Regions from separate parts of the Bradyrhizobium sp. 23AC genome, predicted to be linked through region 2. Evidence: riboswitches for the same ligand, from Rfam matches in the RefSeq annotation. Region 2 holds a riboswitch; the other holds the start of a gene.
What was found. A riboswitch is a leader RNA that binds a small molecule or an ion and turns the genes downstream of it on or off. The one in region 2 is predicted to bind glycine.

Region 1 (5,647 bases), on a different contig from region 2:
CCGGCGTCCATATCATCACCGGCGACACCAAGGTGGTCGAGCGCGGGAAGGCCGACGGCCTGTTCATTTCGACCGCGGGCGTTGGCCTGGTGCCTGAGGGACTCGATCTCTCCGCTGAGAATGCCAGGGTCGGAGACCGGGTGCTGATCTCGGGCACGCTTGGCGATCACGGCGTCGCAATCATGTCAAAGCGCCAGAACCTCGCCTTTGAAACGGAGATCGTCTCGGATTCGGCCGCCCTGCATGATCTGGTCGCCAGGATGGTGGCGGCGGGCGGCTGCGGCATCCGTCTGATGCGAGATCCCACGCGCGGCGGCCTCGCGGCGACATTGAACGAAATTGCCCAGCAGTCCGAACTAGGCTTCAGCCTCCAGGAAGAGGCGATCCCGGTCAAGCAGGGGGTGGCGGCTGCCTGCGAGCTGCTCGGGCTCGATCCGCTCTACGTCGCCAATGAGGGGAAGCTGGTCGCGATCGTGTCGCCTGATGTCGCCGGAGCCGTGCTGGCCGCCATGAGAGCGCATCCGCTCAGTCGCGATGCCGCCGATATCGGTGAAGCGGTGCCGGATGATCATCACTTCGTGCAGATGACGACGAGCTTTGGCGGTGGCCGGATCGTCGACTGGTTGTCGGGCGAGCAACTGCCCCGGATCTGTTGAGGCCCAAGATGCGCATTCTGCTCATGTCGCATCCCTTCAACAGCCTGACGCAGCGGCTGCATGCCGAGCTCCGCGAGCGCGGCCTCGCGGTTTCGGTCGAGCTCGACATCCATGCCGACACCACACGCGAAAGCGTGAAGCTGCATCAGCCGGATCTCGTCATCGCGTCGTTCCTCAAGCGGGCGGTCCCGGAGGATGTCTGGCGCAGCGTCCGTTGCCTGATCGTCCATCCGGGGCCGCCCGCGATCGTGGACCGGCGGCTCTCGACTGCGCCATTCTGGAGGGCGTCGCAGAGCGGGGCGTCACGGTGTTTCAGGCGGATGGGGAGTTCGACGCCGGACCAATCTGGGCATTCCGGACCTTCCCGATGCGGCGTGCAGCAAAATCCAGCATCTACCGCAACGAGGTGACCGTGCATGCGGTGCAAGCGGTGCTGGAAGCCGTCGCCGTGATCGAGGCAGGGCAGCCGACACCGGTGCCGATGCGGAGCGACGACCCCGGCATCCGCGCGCTCTGCCGGCACGCAGATCGCGGACCGGCAGCACGACACGAGCGAGACCGTCCTGCGCAAGATCAACAGCGCCGACGGCATGCCGGGCCTGATCGACAGCCTGTTCTGGCAGAATGTCCGCCTCTTCGATGCGCACCCAGCGCATGGCGTTTCCGGCCTGCCCAGTCTCCGAGTCCCCGATACCGGCTCCCGATCCCGCCCGCCCGCAGCCCGCTCCATCTCCAGCGCCGCACGGCCGACCCACGTTTAGCCCCATGCCAACGCCGCGTCCTATACCTACACCGCAAGGCACGAGAGTTCAGTCCGGTGGATTCGCTTGAAATCTTCGATATCGCGAGCCAGCACTGTGAGCAGCATTCAATCGAAGTCCTCAGCGAAGTAACTCATCGCTGGCTGTGCACTCCGGATTGACCGACAAGACCAAATGGCTCAATGCAAAGCGCCCCGACCGAAATCCCTCCATCGGCAAGTCAACCCCGTGAACGACCGCACAACAGCAAGACTTCGCATCTTCGCTTCATTGTTGACCCAAGCCGCTTAGTAGAATACTTGAGGAGTGCAGCCACGAATTTGATGTCGTGACTCAGGAGGTCGAGTCCCATAGACGTCGCTTGCGGAAGAGCTCGGCTCCGGCCGACGCCGAAGGAGCAACCGCCCCGGAAACTCTCAGGCAACAAGGACCGCGGGTGAGGGAATAACATCTGGAAAGAGGTGCCTTGGCACCCGCCGACGGGATAATACTCTCAGGCAAATAGACAGATGGGGCGCATTTGAAAATCAATCAACGGATTGAGATGCGCGCCCATGTCCAAGACCGTCGACAAAGTCACCACTGCAGGTTTGCCGCCCGGGCGTTCAGCCGGTCCGATCAGTGTACTCGATCTCTTTACGATCGGGATCGGCCCGTCCAGCTCGCATACCGTTGGACCGATGCGCGCGGCCCATCGATTCATCGAATGCCTGGGCGAAGATCTGTGGCGCTGTCGCTCCGTCGTCGTCGAGCTCTACGGGTCACTGGCGCTGACCGGCAAAGGTCACCGCACCGATATTGCCATTCTGCTGGGACTATCGGGCTGGCTGCCAGAATCCGTTGATCCTGAGGCCATACCCATCATCGCCGGGCTGATCCGATCGCGTTCCGAGGTCATGCTTGGCGGTCGCCATGCGGTTGGCTTCGATGAGAGTAAGCACCTGGCATTCTGCACCGGGGAGTTCCTGCCGGAGCACTCAAATGGCATGAAATTCGCCGCACATTCGGATACGGGAGTCCTGCTTCGCCAAACCTATTACTCCGTCGGCGGCGGCGCGATCGTGTGCGAAGGCGATCAGCCGAGCAACTCCGCCGTTCGAAACGTTGGATGTGAGCCGTACCCATTCACGACAGGGCGTGAACTTCTCGCGATAGGTGAGAGCACCGGCTTGTCGGTTGCTGAAATCGTTGCTGCCAACGAGCTGTCGCATCGGGAAGAGACTGAAACCAGCGCATTCCTGGATAGCGTTCGCGACGCAATGATGCGCTGCATCGAGCGCGGGTGTGTCAACGGGGGTGTTCTGCCCGGTGGCCTGAATGTACCGCGCCGTGCGCCAGGTCTGTTCAGCAAGCTCAAGGCATCGTCGAAGGGGGCGACACACCCATTTCACGTGATGGAGTGGGTCAGCCTTTTTGCTCTCGCGGTCAATGAAGAGAACGCAGCCGGGGGACGCGTCGTCACCGCCCCGACGAATGGAGCTGCCGGCGTCATACCCGCGGTTCTGAAATTTTCCGAGATATTCTTCCCGGATCCAAGCCCGGCAAAAGCCCGCATTTTTCTCCTGACCGCGTCCGCGATCGGTATGCTCTACAAGCGAAACGCTTCGATATCCGCCGCCGAAATGGGTTGCCAAGGCGAGGTTGGCGTAGCTTGCTCCATGGCGGCTGCAGGACTTGTGGCCGTCCTAGGCGGCACGAATCGGCAGATCGAGAACGCGGCCGAAATCGGCATGGAGCATAATCTCGGTCTCACATGTGACCCGATCGGCGGCCTCGTGCAGATCCCGTGCATTGAGCGCAACACAATGGGCGCGATCAAGGCGATCAACGCAACGATGCTCGCGTTGCATGGTGATGGCCGGCATCACGTGTCCCTCGATGCCGTAATTGAAACGATGCGTCAGACCGGAGAGGACATGCGAACCAAGTACAAGGAGACGAGTTTGGGCGGCCTCGCAGTCAATGTGGTCGATTGCTGAAGATGAGACGCATAGAGGTTTCGTTCTTCAACTGTAGCCGTGCGACGCATTCGACGTAATGGCGGCTTGGCCGAGACCCCTGTGTCTACACCTCGCAACCGGGAACTCATCATCTATCGAGAGTTGCTTCTTCGATGGGCAACGTCGAGAATGAGAGTTCGCAGCCATTGCAGCCCGGGATCTCGCTCATGTGAGATGCGCCACTGAAGAACGTCGGTCATGAGGGGGAGGGATATGGGCGCTTCGACCCTTCTGATCGGGAGAGTCGTCGCGGCCCGATCTGCCAGATCTGCGGGAATGAGCGCGAGGAATTGAGTCCCGATAACGGCTTGCGGAAGCAGGGTGAAACTTGGTGCCGTTATCCCGGCCTGCGGCGCGCGGCCAAATTGCTTGAAGAACCAAGTCTCAATGAACGTTGCTCGTTCGCTATAGGCCTGCGCATGACGCATCTCGAGAAACTGCTCGAGCGTCAAGCTATCTCCGACACTCTCGTTTTCCTTCCATACGATACATTCGTAGCTGATCGAGGGGAGGGAAGCGAACGGACAATCTTCCAGCATGAATCGATCCGGGACGATCAGGAAATCGATTTCGGTGCGAAAGAAGCGGGTGCTTGGACCCTGGTAGAATATATTCACCGAGGGGGCGACGGCACGCAACGCGGCAAGGATATCGACGATGAGAGTTGCCCAGACGTAATCCGAGCAGGCGATTGTAAAATTTCGCTCGGACGTCGCCGGGTCAAAAGAGCTGCGTATGGCCAAAAGCTTTTCCGTTTCGGTCAGGATGGCGCGGAGCGGACCCGCCAGTTCCTCTGCCAGAGGTGTGAGAACCATCCGGCGGCCATTACGAACCAGCAATTCGTCCTCGAAATGCTCTCGTAGCCTGGATAGGATTCCGCTGGTCGCTGATTGGCTCAGCAACAATCGCTCGGCCGCCCGCGATATGTTCTGCTGGGTCAAGATGGCGTCCAACGCGACGAGCAGATTCATGTCGAGGTGCCGGAATCGCATGGGTATTCTCTTCGAAGTTTCCACGGTGCGTAGGAAGCTCTTCGCTCCCTTCCCTGGCGAGTGTACCCGATGCGCATCTGCCGGCCCGGGTGTTTTGTGGTTCTCCCGACGAGCAAGTCGCTTGACATTAACCGAATTGTGATCACAATACGAGATCAAAGTACGGCCAAGGGGACCGTTTCTGCGACGGACAAATTGCCCACAGAACCGAAGAGGAGGGACTTATGTCGAAGATGCGTCAGGTTCTTGGGGTTGTTGCGGTCTCGATTGCCGCCTCGTTCTGGACAACGACAGTGCAGGCCCTGGACACCGTGAACGTCAGGTTCAGCTGGAAGCTGAAGGGGGAGTATGGCTTCCTCTACCTGGGTAAAGCGAGGGGCCTCTACGAAAAGAAGGGAATCGAAGTCGTTCTCGGAGAAGGCGCCGGTGCACAGGCAGCTCTCGGAGGTCTTGTACGCGGCAACGAAGACGTCGTGATCGTCCCGGCCATATTCGCGATCTCGGCAATCGGAAAAGGAATGCCGGTCAAACTTGCGGCGATATATCAGGAGCGAGCCCCCTTCGTCCTCATTTCGTGGCCCGACAAGGCCGTGACGACACCCGTGCAGATGGAAGGCAAATCGCTTGCGATCTCCGTCGGAGACCCGGCCACGACCTATCTGGAAGTCTTCTGCGCGATCAACAAGATCAACTGCGACAAGATCAACAAGGTTCAAGTCGATCCGCAGGTGAAATTTCCGCAATTCATGCAAAAGCGCGTCGATCTCATCAGCGTCTATACCAACGTTGATCTGCCCCTCATCGAGGAGCGAAGCGGCACAAAATTCCCTGTGCTGGACATGCCGAAGTTCGGCCTCGCCGTGCCTGGGCTGGCCGTCGTCGTGAGCGACAAGGGAATCGCCGAAAAATCCGAACCGCTCAGGCGCTTCCTCGCAGCGACCGAGGAGGCAATCGAGCTGACAAGGTCAGAGCCGGCGGCAGCGACGGCGGCGCTGAAAGGCGCTTGGAGCGCAGCTCCTTCGGATGAGTTGATCAAGGCGCAAATCGTCGCCACGTCAGCCACCCTGAATTTCGAGAAGAGCCGGCCGGCTGGCTGGATCAGCGACAAGACCATATCGGATGCGTTGAAACTGATCGCCGCAACCGAGAGCGTCGATGTCAGCAAGCCGGTTACAGATTTCTACACCAACGATCTCCTGAAGAAATAGCTCACGCCAAGTGAACGCTCGGGCTCGCAA
Region 2 (5,647 bases):
GCGCGCGCCATCAGCTTGACGTTGCCGACCTCGCGCACGCCGCTGGCTGCGCCATTGCTGGCAGCAGCGCCGCCGCCCATCGCCAGCTTCTTGCGGGCGTCGGAGAGCTCGCGCTCGAGCTTCTTGCGCTCCTCCATCAGCGCGGTGATGCGCGCGGGGACGTCGTCGAGCGACGTGCGCAGCTCGTTCGCCGCGGTCTTGGCCAGCGCCATGGTCTCGTTGGCGTGCCGGCGCGCATAATTGCCGGTCAGCGCCTCGATACGGCGCACGCCCGAAGCAACCGCGCTCTCGCCGGTGAGCGTGATCAGGCCGATGTCGCCGGTGCGCCGCACATGGGTGCCGCCGCAGAGCTCGACCGACCAGCCGAGCGCGTTGGCGCCGCGCTCGCGCGCGGTCCGGCCCATCGAGACGACGCGGACCTCGTCGCCGTATTTCTCGCCGAACAGCGCACGCGCTCCGGCTTCGCGGGCTTCATCCACGCCCATCACGCGGGTGGTGACCTCGTCATTCTCCAGCACCACGTCGTTGGCGATGTCCTCGACCCGGGCCAGCTCCTCCGCCGTGATCGGCTTCGGATGCACGAAGTCGAAGCGCAGGCGATCTGGCGCGACCATCGAGCCGCGCTGGGCGATGTGGTCGCCGAGCACCTGGCGCAGCGCCTCGTGGATGAGATGCGTCGCCGAATGATGCGCCCGGATCGAAGAGCGCCTGGAATGATCGACCTCGAGCTGCAGCGCGGTGCCGAGCTTCAGCTCGCCGCTCTCCACGTTGCCGACATGCACGAAGAAATCGCCGAGCTTCTTCTGCGTGTCGGTGACGCGGAACTTGATGCCGCCCTCGCCCGTGAGCACGCCGATGTCCCCGACCTGGCCGCCGGACTCCGCGTAGAACGGCGTCTGGTTCAGCACGATCGCACCGGTCTCGCCGGCCTTCAGGCTGGCGACCTCCGCACCGTCCTTTACCAGCGCGGACACCACGCCTTCGGCGCTCTCGGTCTCGTAGCCCAGGAATTCGGTGGCCCCGAGCTTTTCGCGCAGCGGGAACCAGATCGCCTCGGACGCAGCTTCCCCGGACCCCTTCCAGGACTCGCGCGCCTTGGCTTTCTGCCGCTCCATCGCATCGGAGAAGGAAGCCTGGTCGACGCTGATGCCGCGCGACTTCAGCGCGTCTTGCGTCAGGTCGAGCGGGAAGCCGTAGGTGTCATACAGCGTGAAGGCGACGTCGCCATCGAACATGTCGCCCTTTTTCAAGGACGCGCTCTTCTCGTCGAGGATGGCAAGGCCGCGGGTCAGCGTCTTGCGGAAGCGGGTCTCTTCCAGCCGCAGCGTTTCCTCGATCAGATTCTCCGCGCGCATCAAGTCGGGATAGGCCTGGCCCATCTCGCGGACCAGCGCCCAGACCAGCCGATGCATCAGCGGCTCTTTCGCACCGAGCAACTGCGCATGGCGCATCGCGCGGCGCATGATCCGGCGCAGCACGTAGCCGCGGCCCTCGTTCGAGGGCAGCACGCCGTCCGCGACCAGGAAGGCCGAAGAGCGCAAATGATCGGCGATGACGCGGAACGAGGCGACGGTCTGCTCGTTCGGCCCGCTGCCGAGCGCGGACGATGTCGCATCGATCAAATGGCGGAACAGATCGGTCTCGAACACGCTGTCGACGCCCTGCATGATGCAGGCCATGCGCTCCAGGCCCATGCCGGTGTCGATCGAGGGACGCGGCAGATCCACGCGCTCCTCCTTCGTCACCTGCTCATATTGCATGAACACGAGATTCCAGAATTCGAGGAAGCGGTCGCCGTCCTCTTCCGGCGAGCCCGGAGGTCCGCCCCAGATGTGATCGCCGCGATCGATGAAGATCTCCGAGCACGGGCCGCACGGGCCGGTGTCGCCCATCGCCCAGAAATTGTCGGAGGTCGGGATGCGGATGATGCGGTCGTCGGAGAAGCCGGCGATCTTCTTCCAGAGCCCGTGCGCCTCGTCGTCGGTGTGGTAGACGGTGACGAGCAGCTTGTCCTTGTTGAGCCCGAAGTCCTTCGTGATCAGCTTCCAGGCGAGCTCGATCGCGCGCTCCTTGAAATAATCGCCGAACGAGAAGTTGCCGAGCATCTCGAAGAAGGTGAGATGGCGCGCGGTGTAGCCGACATTGTCGAGGTCGTTGTGCTTGCCTCCGGCGCGCACGCATTTCTGCGACGTGGTGGCGCGCTGATAGGGCCGCTTCTCGACGCCGGTGAAGACGTTCTTGAACTGCACCATGCCGGCATTGGTGAACATCAACGTCGGATCGTTGCGCGGCACCAATGGCGAGGACGACACGATCTCGTGGCCGTTCTCGGCAAAGAAGTTCAGAAAGGTCGACCTGATCTCGTTGACGCCGCTCATGTTCATCCAATCGGGTGTGCTTGGACCCGCTATAGGCCATCCAAACCTGACATTTAGGCTGATATCTGCGGGCCACAGCGCTTTTAGACAAGGCCAGCTTCGCTGTCCAGAAACTGTGCAAGGAGATCAGAGGGTTGCCGCAGCCGCTCAATCCCCTTTGCAATCCCGTTGATAGGGCAAGCGGACGCGTTGACAGGCTTGGCCGCCCTGTGGTCTGTACCCATCTGTATCGTACGGCCACGTCGGGAGAGACCGGCTTTAGGCAGCCGGCGCCGAAGGAGCAACCGCCCCGGAAACTCTCAGGCAAAAGGACCGCGTGGCTTTGACAGCATCTGGAAAGAGGCGCCGACGGGATTAGACCCGGATGGCTCCCGCCGACGGGATAATACTCTCAGGCACAGCGACAGATGGGGCTTCGACTGGTGTCCTCAGGGAATCGTCCCGGGGGAACCGCCGAGGGCCCCTGTGATGCTAGCGCGCGACGACCAAGATTCCCTGAAACGTACGCCCCTTCATGGGCTTCATGTCTCCCTGGGCGGCAAGATGGTGCCGTTCGCGGGCTATGACATGCCCGTGCAATACCCCGCGGGCGTGCTGAAGGAGCACCTCCATACCCGGACCTCCGCCGGCCTGTTCGACGTCTCCCATATGGGCCAGATCGCGCTCAGGCCGAAATCCGGCAGGGTCGAGGACGCCGCCCGCGCGCTGGAACGGCTGGTGCCGCAGGATATCGTGGCGATCGCGCCGGGACGGCAGCGCTACGCCCAGTTCACCAACGCCGATGGCGGAATTCTGGACGACCTGATGGTCGCCAATTTCGGCGATCACCTCTTCCTGGTCGTCAACGCCGCCTGCAAGGACGCCGACGAGGCGCATCTGCGCGCGAATCTCTCTGAAGACTGCGTCATCGATTCCCTCACAGACCGTGCGCTGATCGCGCTGCAGGGGCCGAAGGCCGAGGCGGCGCTGGCGAAATTGTGTGCAGAGGCGCCCGCCATGAAGTTCATGGACTCCGGCCCCCGCAAGGTGGCCGGCCTCGACTGTTTCGTCTCGCGCTCCGGCTACACCGGCGAGGACGGTTTTGAAATTTCGGTTCCCGCAGCCGATGCCGAACGTCTCGCCAAAGCTCTGCTCGAAAACACCGATGTGCTGCCGATCGGCCTGGGGGCCCGCGACAGCCTGCGGCTGGAAGCCGGGCTCTGCCTCTACGGCCACGACATCGACACCATGACCACGCCGGTCGAGGCCGCGCTGGAATGGTCGGTGCAGAAGTCGCGCCGCAGCGGCGGTGCGCGCGCCGGCGGCTTTCCCGGCGCCGAAAAAATCCTCGCCCATTTCGACAACGGCGCGGCCCGCCGCCGCGTCGGCCTGCTTGCCCAGGGACGCGCGCCGGTCCGCGAGGGCGCGCGACTGTTTGCTGACAGCGCCGGCGGCGAGCCGATCGGACAAGTCACATCGGGCGGTTTCGGCCCAAGCCTGAATGCGCCGGTCGCGATGGGCTATGTGCCCACCGCATCGAGCGCGCTCGGCACACAACTCTTCGCCGAGGTGCGCGGCCAGCGTCTGCCGGTCGCTGTCGCGGCCATGCCCTTCGTCAAGAACACCTACAAACGCTGAGGATTCGAGAATGACCACGACGCTGTACACCACCGACCATGAATGGCTCGCCATCGAGGGTGACGTCGCCACCGTCGGCATCACCGACTACGCCCAGCAGCAGCTCGGCGACGTCGTGTTTGTCGAACTGCCCAAGGTCGGCCGCACCCTGAAGAAGGCGGAAGCCGCCGCCGTGGTTGAGTCCGTCAAGGCGGCCTCGGACGTGTACGCGCCCGTGACCGGCGAAGTGCTCGAGACCAACGCCGAGCTCGCGGCCGAGCCGGCGATGGTGAACTCGGATGCGCAAGGCAAGGCCTGGTTCTTCAAGATCAAGATGGCCGACAAGGGCGAGCTCGGCGGCCTCATGGATGAAGCCGCCTACAAGGCACATACGGCGTGAGATGACGAGAACGGCCGCCCCATACTCGGTGTCATCACCCGCGAAGGCGGGTGATCCAGTACGCCGCGGCCCATCGGCTCAATCACAACCGCCTGCGTTTACCGGATGCCCCGCCCCAGTGCGCAATTGCGCACAAGGCGGGGCATGACACCGACAGATGATTTAAGCGAGGACCCATGATGACCGCGCACCGCAAATCCAACGGCGACACCGCAAGCTTCGTTCGCCGCCACATCGGCCCGTCCTCCCGCGATGTCACCGCGATGCTCGAGGCCGTCGGCGCTAGAAGCGTCGACGCCCTGATGGCGGAGACGCTGCCGGCCTCGATCCGGCAGGCCGCCCCGCTCGATCTCGGCAAGCCGCTCAGCGAGACCGAGGCGATCGCGCATATGGGCGAGCTCGCAGCCCAGAACCAGGTCTTCACCTCGCTGATCGGCCAAGGCTATTCCGGAACGATTTTGCCCGCGGTGATCCAGCGCAACATCCTGGAGAATCCGGCCTGGTACACGGCGTACACGCCCTACCAGCCCGAGATCAGCCAGGGCCGGCTGGAGGCGCTGCTCAACTTCCAGACCATGATCTGCGACCTCACCGGGCTCGACGTCGCCAACGCCTCGCTGCTCGACGAGGCCACCGCCGCGGCGGAAGCGATGGCGCTCGCGGAGCGGCATTCGCAGGTGAAGGCGCAAGCCTTCTTCGTCGACAAGGACGTGCATCCGCAGACGCTGGCTGTGATGCGCACCCGCGCCGAGCCGCTGGGCTGGACCCTGATCGTCGGCGATCCCCTCACCGATCTCACTGGGAGTGACGTGCTCGGCGCGCTGCTGCAATATCCGGGCTCTTCGGGCGCGGTGCGCGACCTCAGGCCCGCGATCGCAACACTAAAGGCCAAGGGCGCGCTCGCGATCGTTGCCGCCGATCTGCTGGCCCTGACGCTGCTCGCCTCGCCCGGCGAGCTCGGCGCCGACATCGCGATCGGCTCGGCGCAGCGTTTTGGCGTGCCGATGGGTTATGGCGGACCGCACGCGGCCTATATGGCGGTGCGCGATGCGCTGAAGCGCTCGCTGCCCGGCCGCATCGTCGGCCTCTCCGTGGATTCCCGCGGGATGCCGGCCTATCGCCTCGCGTTGCAGACCCGCGAGCAGCACATCCGCCGCGAGAAGGCGACCTCGAACATCTGCACCGCGCAGGTGCTGCTGGCCGTGATCGCCTCGATGTATGCGGTCTATCACGGCCCCGAAGGCCTGACCCAGATCGCCCGCAATGTGCATCG

Region 1: it holds a riboswitch for glycine, as region 2 does, so the genes downstream of both, RAD10_RS24210 (L-serine ammonia-lyase) here and gcvT (glycine cleavage system aminomethyltransferase GcvT) in region 2, are expected to answer to the same signal.

The regions. Positions count from the first base shown of each region.
Region 1 covers NZ_JAVAYN010000011.1:27,839-33,485, reverse strand. Annotated here, with positions in the region: gene hypE (hydrogenase expression/formation protein HypE) at 1-656, shown strand, start outside; gene RAD10_RS24215 (formyl transferase) at 665-1,066, shown strand; glycine riboswitch at 1,772-1,860, shown strand; gene RAD10_RS24210 (L-serine ammonia-lyase) at 1,972-3,396, shown strand; gene RAD10_RS24205 (LysR family transcriptional regulator) at 3,510-4,409, opposite strand; gene RAD10_RS24200 (ABC transporter substrate-binding protein) at 4,634-5,617, shown strand.
Region 2 covers NZ_JAVAYN010000017.1:118,879-124,525, forward strand. Annotated here, with positions in the region: gene alaS (alanine--tRNA ligase) at 1-2,378, opposite strand, end outside; glycine riboswitch at 2,612-2,702, shown strand; gene gcvT (glycine cleavage system aminomethyltransferase GcvT) at 2,847-3,995, shown strand; gene gcvH (glycine cleavage system protein GcvH) at 4,006-4,374, shown strand; gene gcvP (aminomethyl-transferring glycine dehydrogenase) at 4,554-5,647, shown strand, end outside.